2 regions of the Bifidobacterium sp. MSTE12 genome follow, and region 1 is predicted to be linked to the other one. Evidence: riboswitches for the same ligand, from Rfam matches in the RefSeq annotation. Region 1 holds a riboswitch; the other holds the start of a gene.
The links. A riboswitch is a leader RNA that binds a small molecule or an ion and turns the genes downstream of it on or off. The one in region 1 is predicted to bind thiamine pyrophosphate.
Positions count from the first base shown of each region.

Region 2: another riboswitch for thiamine pyrophosphate. It lies ahead of HMPREF1494_RS09130 (hydroxyethylthiazole kinase); the one in region 1 lies ahead of HMPREF1494_RS07270 (ECF transporter S component).

Region 1 is NZ_AZYA01000034.1:156,393-162,255, forward strand. It holds gene ligA (NAD-dependent DNA ligase LigA) at 1-817, shown strand, start outside; gene HMPREF1494_RS07265 (Mrp/NBP35 family ATP-binding protein) at 903-2,027, shown strand; TPP riboswitch at 2,063-2,168, shown strand; gene HMPREF1494_RS07270 (ECF transporter S component) at 2,196-2,807, shown strand; gene HMPREF1494_RS07275 (ABC transporter ATP-binding protein) at 2,912-4,405, shown strand; gene HMPREF1494_RS07280 (energy-coupling factor transporter transmembrane component T family protein) at 4,402-5,226, shown strand; gene HMPREF1494_RS07285 (TIGR00730 family Rossman fold protein) at 5,305-5,844, shown strand.
Region 2 is NZ_AZYA01000037.1:84,354-90,216, reverse strand. It holds gene thiC (phosphomethylpyrimidine synthase ThiC) at 1-442, opposite strand, end outside; gene HMPREF1494_RS09130 (hydroxyethylthiazole kinase) at 614-1,522, opposite strand; TPP riboswitch at 1,514-1,626, opposite strand; partial or broken gene HMPREF1494_RS11920 (aldo/keto reductase) at 1,670-1,744, shown strand; gene HMPREF1494_RS09120 (glycine--tRNA ligase) at 1,977-3,452, shown strand; gene dusB (tRNA dihydrouridine synthase DusB) at 3,462-4,691, shown strand; gene ftsZ (cell division protein FtsZ) at 4,840-5,863, shown strand, end outside.

The DNA.
Region 1 (5,863 bases):
CAATACAGGCAAGACCAAGAAGACGCGCAAGCGTGTGGGAGGATCCGGACTGTGGCATCAGGTGCCTGCATTCTGGACCGCTCCGACCTCGGCCAGGAAACTCTCCGCCAAGAAACTTGCCGAACTGGAGGTGAACGGCGCCGCCGTTTCGGAATACCCAGAGTACAATGTGCCGGCCGACGCCGTAGTGATCCGTGAGGATACCAAGGTGTCGCGCACCGGCGTGACCAGCGTGCAGCCGGTGTACGTTCGCCCTGCTGAGAATACGCGCAAGATGCTCGACGAAATGGAAAAGGCGAGGCACGTGGATTTATGGCGTGTGCTCGTGGCACTGTCGATCCGCCGCCTCGGTCCGCCGACCGCGCGCACCATCGCCACGGCCTTTGGCTCACTCGACGCAATCGAACACGCGAGCGTCGAGGAACTTTCGGCAATCGACGGTATCGGACCGGAAATCGCCGAATCCGTGGTCACATGGTTCACTGCCGCACACGAACCAGGCAACTGGCGTGGCACGGTGTTGGATGCGTGGAAGACCGCCGGCGTGGGTGTGGTGGCCGAAACCAACGATCTGCCGCAGACCTTGGCAGGCAAAACGGTGGTGGTCACCGGGTCATTGGTCGATTTCTCCCGCGACTCCGCCAAAGAAGCCATTATCTCCCATGGCGGAAAGGCGGCCGGCTCGGTCAGCAGGAAAACCGACTGGGTGGTGGTCGGAGAGAACGCCGGATCCAAAGCCGCAAAAGCCGAGGAATTGGGCATTCCCATGCTCAATGAGGACCAGTTCAAACAACTGCTGAGCAGCGGTACGGTGTGATGCAGTTCTCGTGAGCAAAACCTACGAAGCTCTGGCATGCCGCATGCATGACCGCTAGGCTGGTACGCGGCAACAAGGAGGAACCATGACAGACGAGCGCATGATCGAAGCGCAAATCTACGAACGTCTCAGCAAGGTGATCGACCCGGAATTGGGTCGTTCCGTAACCGACTTGGGCATGATCGCTTCCATCGACGCGACGCCGGTCACAGGGGAGGACAACACATACGACGTGACCGTCGCCGTCGAACTCACCGTGGAAGGTTGTCCGCTTTCGCAGACCATCACGAATCAGATCAATGGTGCAGTGGCCTCATATCCGGATGCCACGTTGCAGCCTCATATCGAGGTCGGTTCCATGAGCCATGACAAGCTCACCCAACTGGTGGCTGGTCTCAAGGCGGAACGCAAACAGAACCCGTTCAACAAGCCAGGCATCAAGACCCGTATCTTCGCTATCGCATCGGGCAAAGGAGGCGTCGGCAAATCGTCGGTCACCGCCAACCTTGCCGCGACCTTTGCCGCATTGGGCTACGACACCGCGGCCATCGACGCCGACATCTACGGCTTCTCGCTGCCGCGATTGTTCGGCGTGCATACGCAACCCACCAACCTCAACGGCATGCTTATGCCGGTGACCGCCTGGGGCGTGAAGATGATCTCCATCGGCATGTTCGCCGGAGCCGACCGTGCGATTCTCTGGCGTGGCCCACGCTTGCAGCGTTCACTGGAACAATTCCTGTCGGACGTGTGGTGGGGGGAGCCCGACGTGCTGCTGCTCGACTTGGCGCCAGGCACCGGAGACATGGCGATTTCCGTGGCGCAAGCCCTGCCGAACGCCGAACTCGTGGTAGTCACCACTCCGCAGCCATCCGCCTCCGACATTGCGGTTCGCTCCGGTCTGGTGGCGCTGCAGGTGCCGATGAAGGTGCGGGGCGTGGTCGAAAACATGAGCTATTTCGAGCATAAGGGCGAACGGCTGAAGATCTTCGGAGAAGGCGGAGGCGAACGTGTCTCCCTCCAGCTATCCCAGAATCTGGGATACGAGGTGCCATTGCTCGCACAGTTGCCGCTGGAACCTGAACTGCGCGAGACCGGCGAGGCGGGACGTCCTGCGGTGCTGACCGAAGAAGGCGCATTGCGTACCGACGGTCTCGGCGCGACCTTCAGGCAACTCGCGGAATCGCTGATGCGTGTCCCGCTACGGTAAGGCGGTGGCGAAAATCGTGTGCCTTGTGTAGTATCTGTCACAGACACGGGGGCCGTTAAGGCTGAGAGGAAGCGAACGCGCTTCGACCGTATGAACGTATACCGGGTAATGCCGGCGCACGGACGTCTCTCTTTTCCCGTGCCTTGATGGAATAGAAAGGCACAATTCATGACTGGCATTCAGTCTTCCGCAGTAAAGAAGCACTCCAACAAGTGGCGCGTGGTCGATATCGTCGTGGCGGCCATCATCGCCGTCGCGTCCGGCGTGATCTTCTGGGCTTGGGATATCATCTACGCCGTTCCGATCGGCGCTTTCGACAGTCTGACACCTGGCTTGGGCGGTCTGTTCAACTTCATGTGGCTGTTCGCAGGTCCTCTGGCGGCCATCATCGTGCGCAAGCCTGGCGCCGCGTTCTTCGCGGAGACCGTGGCAGCGCTCATCGAGGCGCTCATGGGTAATCCGTTCGGCATCGGAGGCTCCCTGATCATAGGCATGTTCCAAGGTCTCGGTGCGGAAATCGGCTTCGCCGTGTTCGCCTACAAGAAGTGGAACATTGCCTCCGTCACCCTGGCCGGCGCGCTGACCGGCCTGTTCAACGGCGGCTATGATTGGCTCACCCATTCCGGCTGGACCGTGTTGCAGGGTAGCACGTTCACCATCTGCTGCGTGATTTCCGGCGCGGTGATGGGAGGTGCCTTCATGTGGGTGGTGCAGTTCGCTTTGGCGAAGACCGGCGTGCTTGACCGCTTCGAATCCGGACGTATGCAGGAACTGGTCTGAGCGCCGTCGCGCTCAAGACGGGCGAGGGTTTGCGACGTACATGCCGCGTACGCCGCAAACCCTCTTCATATGGTCGGGGATACCGCGGATTGGAGAACCTATAGATGACGACGGATGAAGTCGGAACCGTGGTCGCAGCCGGTGTGAAGGCGGTTGACTGGGGATGGAGACATGCTTCGCGTAAGGATTTCGCGTTGCGACATGTCGATTTTGAAATCAAGCCGGGGGAGCGCGTACTGCTGCTTGGCGCATCCGGTGCCGGCAAAAGTACGTTGATGGCTGGATTGGCCGGCGTGCTCGGCGGCGATGATGAGGGCGAACAGGAAGGCAGCCTGCTGATCGACGGCATCGATTCACGTACGGCACGCGGCAGGAGCGGCCTGGTGATGCAGGATCCGGACGCCCAGACGATTCTTGAACGTGCAGGTGACGATACCGCTTTCGGCTGCGAGAATCTCGGCCTCGGACGAGACACCATCTGGAAGCGGGTGCGTGAGGCCCTTGACATCGTGGGCCTGGACTACATGCGCACGGATCATTCCACACGTCGGCTGTCCGGCGGCCAGCGTCAGCGGTTGGCATTGGCTGGCGTGCTTGCCATGCATCCCGGACTGCTGTTGCTCGACGAACCGACTGCGAACCTGGATCCGGAAGGCGTGCAGGAGGTGCATGACGCGGTCAGACAGGTGCTTGAGCGCGGCCATGAGACGATGGTGGTGGTGGAGCACCATATCGATGTGTGGCTTGACCTTGTGGACCGTGTGATCGTACTGGGCAGGCCGAATGATGATTCGTATGAGGGCGGCGTCATTGCGGATGGCTCGCCTGCAGAGGTGTTCAACGCCATGGGCGATGTCCTCGCCGAAGGCGGGGCGTGGGTGCCGGGACGTGACATCGCAAGCTATGCTCCGACTCAAACCGGGCATGATCGTGATGTGGTGCTGTATACCGATGATTTGAGTTTCGGTCGCAGCTTTCCTTTGGGAAAGCACATCGATGTGCGTTTCCATGCGGGGGAGGTCACCGCGCTTACCGGCAGGAACGGCGTGGGCAAGTCCACCTTGGCCCTGACCTTGGCCGGTCTGCTCAAGCCGATTGCCGGCCATGTGCGCGTGGCTGATTCCATGATGCCCGCGCATCGTGAGAATGATCCGTTCACATGGAAAAGCCGCGATCTGCTTGGGCGTATTGGCATGGTGTTCCAGGAGCCGGAGCATCAGTTCGTGGCATCCAGCGTACGGGATGAAGTGGCGATCGGGCCGAAATCCATGGGCAAATCCGATGAGGAGGCCTATGCCATCGCCGACGAGATGCTGGAACGCATGAATCTCAAACGGTTCGCACCGGCCAATCCGTTCACGTTGTCGGGGGGTGAGAAGAGGCGGCTTTCGGTGGCGTCCATGCTGGCGGCGGCGCCGAAGGTGATCATCATGGACGAACCGACGTTCGGACAGGATTTCACCACATGGATGGAAATGGTACGTCTTATCGCCGGTGCGCGTGACGCGGGTTCCGCGGTCATCATGGTCACGCATGACGAGCCCTTGGTCAAAGCGTTGGATGCGCGCCGCATCGTGGTAAGTGAGGAGGGACGATGATGGAAACCATTGGCGTTGTGGCCCATGAGGAACGTCATGATGAGCCGCAGGCGACGTCGCCGTCATGGTTCATCGCGAAACTGAATCCGGTCAGTCGTTTCATCGGAGCCATTCTGCTATGCGTGCCGATGTTCCTATCATTGGACGTCGTCTCCGCCTCTGCGGCACTGCTGATCGACCTCATGCTGCTGTGGATCGGTGGCGTGAATCCATTGACGGTACTGCGGAAAACCTGGATGGTATGGATTGCCGCGGTAGGAAGTTTCGTTTCCGTGACCCTGTATGGCACCGCTTCCGGGGCGACGCTGTTCACATTCGGTCTTATGGCGGTGTCGGAAGGCTCGTTGTATGCGGGTGCTGCGACGTTCCTGCGTGTCGCCGCCATCGCGGTGCCCGGCGTGATTTTCGCGCTTGGGCTCGATCCGACCGATCTGGCGGATGGTCTGGTGCAGATTCTGCATTTGCCGTCGAGATTCGTGTACGGCGGTCTGGCCGGCATGCGCATGGTTACATTGTTGCAGGATGACTGGCGTGCGTTGGGTCTGTCCCGCCGTTCGCGAGGTCTGGGCGACGGAAGCGCCATCAGACGCGTGTTCCTGCAGGCCTTTAGCCTGCTGGTCGTGTCGATTCGTCGCGGAACCAAGCTTGCCACCGCCATGGAGGCACGTGGATTCGGCGGCGACGTTCCGCGCAGTCAGGCGCGTACGTCGCGCTTGCATGGGGTCGACTGGCTGTTCTATCTGATCTGCATGGCGATACCGACCGCGGCGTTGCTGCTCGCATACCGTACCGGATACTGGCATTGGTCCTTCCGTAATTGATGCCGAAACGGTTTGGTCGGCCCGCATGGAAGACACCCCTTCTTGTAGACTGGTCGGCGGACGGAAAGCGAGACATGCATGAACATTACGGTGTACCTGGGGGCACACGAAGGCAATGACCCTGCGTTCAAGGAAGCCGTCGTGGAACTGGCGACGTGGATATCCGAAAGCGGCAACAGGCTGGTTTACGGCGGTTCCGATGAGGGGCTGATGGGTGTGCTCGCCGATACGGTCATGGCGACCGGTGGCGAAGTGACCGGCATCGAGGCGCAGATGTTCGTGGACCGAGGCGTTGAACATAACGGTCTCACCGAATTGCATGTCGTATCGAATATCACGGAACGTCGCACCAAGATGATCGAACTTGGCGACGTGTTCATCGCCTTTCCCGGCGGCACCGGTACGCTTGAGGAGGTTAGCGAGGTCGTTTCGAAGATCTGCCTCAACCAACTGACCCAACCTTGCATCTTCTACAATCTCAATGGTTTCTATGACGATATGAAGTCGCTGCTCGATCGCATGATCACTGCAGGATTCTCCACTCCCGAACGTCAGCGCGGCATCTATTTCGCCGATGATCTCAAGGAAATCCGGCGCATCATCGAGGAGCGTCCATAAGTCGATGCCGATGGCATGA
Region 2 (5,863 bases), on a different contig from region 1:
TATAGTCGATGCAGCCATTCGGCAGCTCGTTGATAAGCCTCACCAAGCTTTCGGTCTCGGCGGACAGGCCCACGATGGCTTCCTCGCCAAGCAGCGCGCGGGCTTCACGCGGTTCCATGTCGGTCTGCCCGATATGCACGCCGTCGACCTTGATGCCCTTGTTACGGGCCTGCCAGACCACATCCACACGGTCGTCGATCACGAAGGCCACGGCATCGGACTTGCCGTTGTCTTCGATGATCTGCGCGATGTCCTGTGCCATGAGCGTCAGATCCTTGGCGTCCGTATTCTTGGCACGCAGCTGGATGAAGGTTGCGCCCCCACGCAACGCGTCATCGACCACGTCCGTGATGGGACGGCCCTTGCAGTCCTGCGGGCCGACCACGAAGTACGCGCTCATGTCGAAACAGTCGCGCATCGACGCGTATGGATAATCATTCATTGTTGGTTCCCCCTTGTTTGTGGTAAGTAATCCAGAAGTCTTGTGATGATGTGATGTCAGAACTACCGGTCTGTGCCGCCGTACGTACACGATTTTGCTGTCATCGCACGTTGTCATGCATGATGGCCGGGCATCGAAGGAACGATGCATGCGTGACGTGCGGTGGAATCGTCAGTCCTCGATGATTTCGGAAGCGGCCACCTGCTCGGCGGTCACATTCCACAGGGCATCGAGCAGTGCGACCTGGAAGGATCCCGGTCCATTGGATTCCTGCTCGGCGATTTCGGATGCGCGATTGTAGAGCAACGATGCGGAAATGGCTGCGACCAGCGGTTCGGAGACCGCCAGATACGTTGCGGTCACGCCGCCCAACGAGCAGCCGGCGCCGGTGATCTTCGTCATCATCGCGCTGCCGCCGGGCAGTCGGAAGGTATGCTCGCCGTCGGTCACCAGATCGACGGCGCCGGATACGGCGACGGCACCCTTGCCTGAAGGCGAGTGCTTCGCCAGGTGACGCGCCATGCGCTGGGCGGCCTCGATCGCGGCGTCCACCTCGTCGACGGCCTCCACGCCTGCCGGACGGGTGCCGGAAGTAACGGAGTCGGACGTGGCGAGTCCCCACATCGCGTCGAGTGCGATGATTTCACTGGCGTTGCCGCGCACGATGGTCGGCGGATACATGCGGAAGGATTCGAGAATCGCGGTGCGCGTCTTGCCGATGCCGGCGGCAACCGGGTCAAGCACCCAGGTCTTGCCGTTCTTGTGCAGCTCGTAGGCGATCTGAGGCAGCGCTTCCTTGTAGAACGGCAGGAGCGTGCCCACATTGATGTAGTTCGGTCCTGCGATTTCGGCGGTGTCGACGATGTCATCCGGCAGGAAGCTCATGGCCGCGGTGCCGCCCGCCGCAAGCTGGGCATTGGCTACGAGGTTGATGGTGACGAAATTGGTAAACGACTGCGCCAGCGGCGTTTGCTCACGTACATCGTTGACGGCCTGCGCGATCCGTTCGCGCAGTGCATCTCCGCATAGTGTATCGATAGAGGTGCTATATGAGGTATCGATATATGAGTTGTCACTCATGACGCTGCTCCCTACGTTGGTCCTAACCAACAGGTTCAAAGGGTCAGGCTTGCCGCCTTTCTCAGCTTTCGACCATTCGCCGAAAAGCTCCCCTGCATGTACAAAGTGCTTTTAACCTATACGAGGGTGTTGACAGTGTTGTGCCGCTTCTTCCATCACGACACCCCCGAGGCGGTCGACCGCTTCGTCGGCTACGTCAAAGCGCGTGCGGGCCGCGAGTGAATCGCGGTGAGCATGCTGCGAAAACAAGGCATTCGGGTCAACCGAAATCCTTGCCATTGACCATATGATTGAAGGCATCGCCAACATATGGTTTCATGCGTGTGACGTATGGTCGGGGGAGATCATTCTGCGGTACGGATTCCAGTTAGACAGCCCCGTCTGCTGTCAGTGCATGCCGGTAGGCTGTGCGCTTGTAAAAAGACCCCAAACCGTTCAAACCAGAAGGTGCATTGTGGCTGTATCCAAACTCGATGAAGTCGTATCCCTCGCGAAGCGTCGCGGCTTTGTGTTCCCCGCCGGTGAAATCTACGGCGGAACCCGTTCCGCATGGGATTACGGTCCGCTTGGCGTCGCGCTGAAGGACAATATCAAGCGCGAATGGTGGCGTTCCATGGTCGTCACCCGAGGTGACGTGGTGGGCGTCGACACGTCCATCATCCTCCCGCCGGCCGTGTGGGTGGCTTCCGGCCACGTGTCCGTGTTCAACGACCCGCTGATCGAATGCCTCAACTGCCACAAGCGCCATCGTGCCGACAAGCTTGAGGAGTCCTATGCCGAAAAGCATGGCGACAAGCTGCCGGAGAACGGCCTGAAGGACATCGTGTGCCCGGACTGCGGCACCCGCGGCAACTGGACCGAACCGCGTGACTTCAACATGATGCTGCGCACCCATCTCGGCCCGGTCGAGGACGAGAACTCGCTGCACTACCTGCGTCCGGAAACCGCGCAGGGCATCTTCGTGGACTTCAAGAACGTGATGACTTCCTCGCGTTCCAAGCCGCCGTTCGGCATCGCCAACATGGGCAAGTCCTTCCGTAACGAGATCACCCCGGGCAATTTCATCTTCCGCACCCGTGAGTTCGAGCAGATGGAAATGGAGTTCTTCGTGGCTCCGGGCACTGATGAGGAATGGCACCAGTACTGGATCGATGCCCGCACCCAGTGGTACATCGACCTTGGCGTCAAGCCGGAGAACCTGCGTCACTACGAACATCCGAAGGAGAAGCTGGCCCACTATTCGAAGCGCACCGTCGACATCGAATACAAGTTCGGCTTCCAAGGCTCCGATTGGGGCGAGCTCGAAGGCGTGGCCAACCGTACCGACTTCGATCTGTCCGCCCATGCCAAGCATTCCGGTGAGGATCTGAGCTACTTCAACCAGGCTACCGGCGAGAAGTATGTGCCGTACGTCATCGAGCCGGCCGCCGGCCTGACCCGTTCCCTCATGGCCTTCCTCGTGGACGCCTACGATGTCGACGAGGCGCCGAACACCAAGGGCGGCGTCGACAAGCGCACCGTGCTCCGTCTTGACCCGCGTCTGGCCCCGGTCAAGGCCGCCGTACTGCCGTTGAGCAAGAAGCCGGAATTGCAGTCCGTGGCCCAGAACCTGGCCGCTGACCTGCGTCAGCACGACTGGATGATCGACTACGACGAGGCCGGTGCCATCGGCCGTCGTTACCGCCGTGAGGACGAGATCGGCACCCCGCTATGCGTGACCGTCGACTTCGACACCCTCGACGATCAGGCCGTCACCATTCGTGAACGTGACACCATGCAGCAGGAGCGTGTGGCCCTCGACAAGGTGGCTGATTACGTGGCCGCCCGCATCGGCGAGAAGCACGTCCGTTACCCGCAGGTGCCGGTCGAGATGGGCGGCGAGGCATGGCCCGAGTCCGTCAAGATCGCCGAAGCCGGTGGTCTGTACTAAAGCATTCGTATGCCCGATAGCATTGTGACAGCCTACGAGGAATCCGACGTGCTCGATCCGCGTACCGACGCGGCACGGCCGTCGGTTCCTCCCGTTATCAGACCCGTCGATCTGGGGCCCGTGCATGTCGCCACTCCGGTCGTGCTTTCGCCGATGGCGGGAGTCACCAACTGGCCGTTCCGTGTGATTTGCGAAAGCTACGGTCCGGACGGTCTATATGTGGCCGAGATGATCACCGCGCGTGCATTGGTGGCCCGTAATCCCAAGGCACTGCGGCTGTGCCGTTTCGCTCCCGGCGAGAAAATCCGTTCGCTGCAGCTCTACGGCGTGAATCCGGCGATCGTGGAACAGGCGGCGAAGATCGTTATCGACGAGAACATGGCCGATCATGTCGATCTCAATTTCGGTTGCCCCGTACCCAAGGTGACGCGGCGCGGCGGCGGATCGGCACTGCCTTGGAAGACGGATCTGTTCCGTGAGATCATCCAGCGCGTGGTCAAGGTCTGCGATGCGGCGAATGTGCCGGTGACGGCCAAGATCCGTGTCGGCATCGACCATGAGCACGAGACGTTCCTTGAGGCCGGTCATATCGCGCAGGAGGAAGGTTGCAAGGCCGTGACCCTGCATGCGCGCACCACCGCCGAATACTATGGCGGGCATTCCGATTGGAGCCGTATCGGCGAGTTGGTCGGGGCATTGGACATTCCGGTATTCGGCAACGGTGATGTCTGGGGCGCCAACGATGCATTGGCCATGGTATCCGAGACCGGTTGTGCGGGAGTTGCCATCGGCCGCGGCTGTCAGGGGCGTCCATGGCTGTTCGCGGATATCAAGAATGCATTCGCCGGCAGCGACGAACGCATCGACCCAGCTTTGGGGGACGTTTGTACGGTGATCGAGCGTCACGCCCAGTTGCTGACGGAGTTCTATGATGGCGACGAGCGGATGGCCGTTCATGATCTGAGAAAACATGTCGCGTGGTATCTCAAGGGGTTCCCGGTGGGTGGTTCCACGCGTCGTGCGTTCATGGAATGTGAAAACCTTGAGGATGTTCGCCGAGAGATTGGAAAACTTGATCCTGACATTCGGTTCCCCGAGCGGGTGGTAGACAAACCGAGGGGGCGCGTGCGCTTTGCCAAGAAGGTCCATCTGCCTTACGGATGGTTGGAATCCCGCGAAACAACGCATGCCGAGCGGCAGGCGCTGTTCGGGGACGATCCGATGGATGCGAGCTACTGAACGGCGGATTCCGTCCGGACCTTGGAACGAATGGGAAACGTCGGTGAGATAAAAAAGTCGGCGAAACGCCGGTACACGCCCGGAAAAGTGCGCGTAATATCAGTCCGTCTGCGATAGAGTTATGCGTAAACGTGAGTGACAGGAGACAATGGTGAGCGAGATTGCCCAGACTGACAATTTCAACGACAAGACCAACATCAAGGTCGTCGGTGTCGGTGGAGCCGGCGGTAATGCCGTCAATCGCATGATTGCCGAAGGTCTGCAGAGCGTTGAGTTCATCGCGATCAATACCGATGCAAAGGATCTGCTGCGTTCCGACGCGGACGTCAAGATCTCTTTGAACGATGCCTCGAGCCGTGGCCTCGGCGCAGGAGCCGACCCGGAGAAGGGCGCCAAGGCCGCCCAGGATCATCAGTCCGATATCGAGGAGTCGCTCAAGGGCGCCGACATGGTGTTCGTGACCTGCGGCGAAGGTGGCGGCACCGGTACCGGCGCCAGCCCGATTGTCGCACGTGCCGCGCACCAGCAGGGTGCCTTGACCATCGCCGTGGTGACTCGACCGTTCAGCTTCGAAGGACCTCAGCGTGCGGCTTCCGCTGCTCTAGGCATCGAGAATCTGCGCAAGGAGGTCGATGCGCTGATCGTGATTCCCAACGATCGACTGCTTGAGCTGTCCGACCGCACGATCGGCATCGTCGACGCCTTCAAGACCGCCGACACCGCACTCCTGGCAGGTGTGCAGGGCATCACCGATCTGATCACCGCCAACTCTTACATTCATGTCGACTTCAACGATGTCAACGCCATTCTGCGCGGTGCCGGCACGGCGCTGTTCGGCATCGGTTCCGCACGGGGCGAGGACCGCGCCACCCAGGCCGCCGAAATCGCCATCAGCTCGCCGTTGCTGGAAGAGAGCATCGAGGGTGCTCATGGCGCGCTCATCAACATCGCGGGCCCGACCGACATCAAACTGCAGGAAGCTGCGGCAGCCACCGAATTGGTACGCAAAGCCATCCATCCGGAAGCCCAGATCATCTGGGGTCTGTCCCTGGACGACGCCTATGGCGACGAGGTGCGCATTACCGTTATCGCGGCGGGCTTCGACGCCAACTCCAAAAAGACAGAGCCGGCCGTCGCCGAGGACAAGCCGCAACCGCAGGCATCTGCCACGG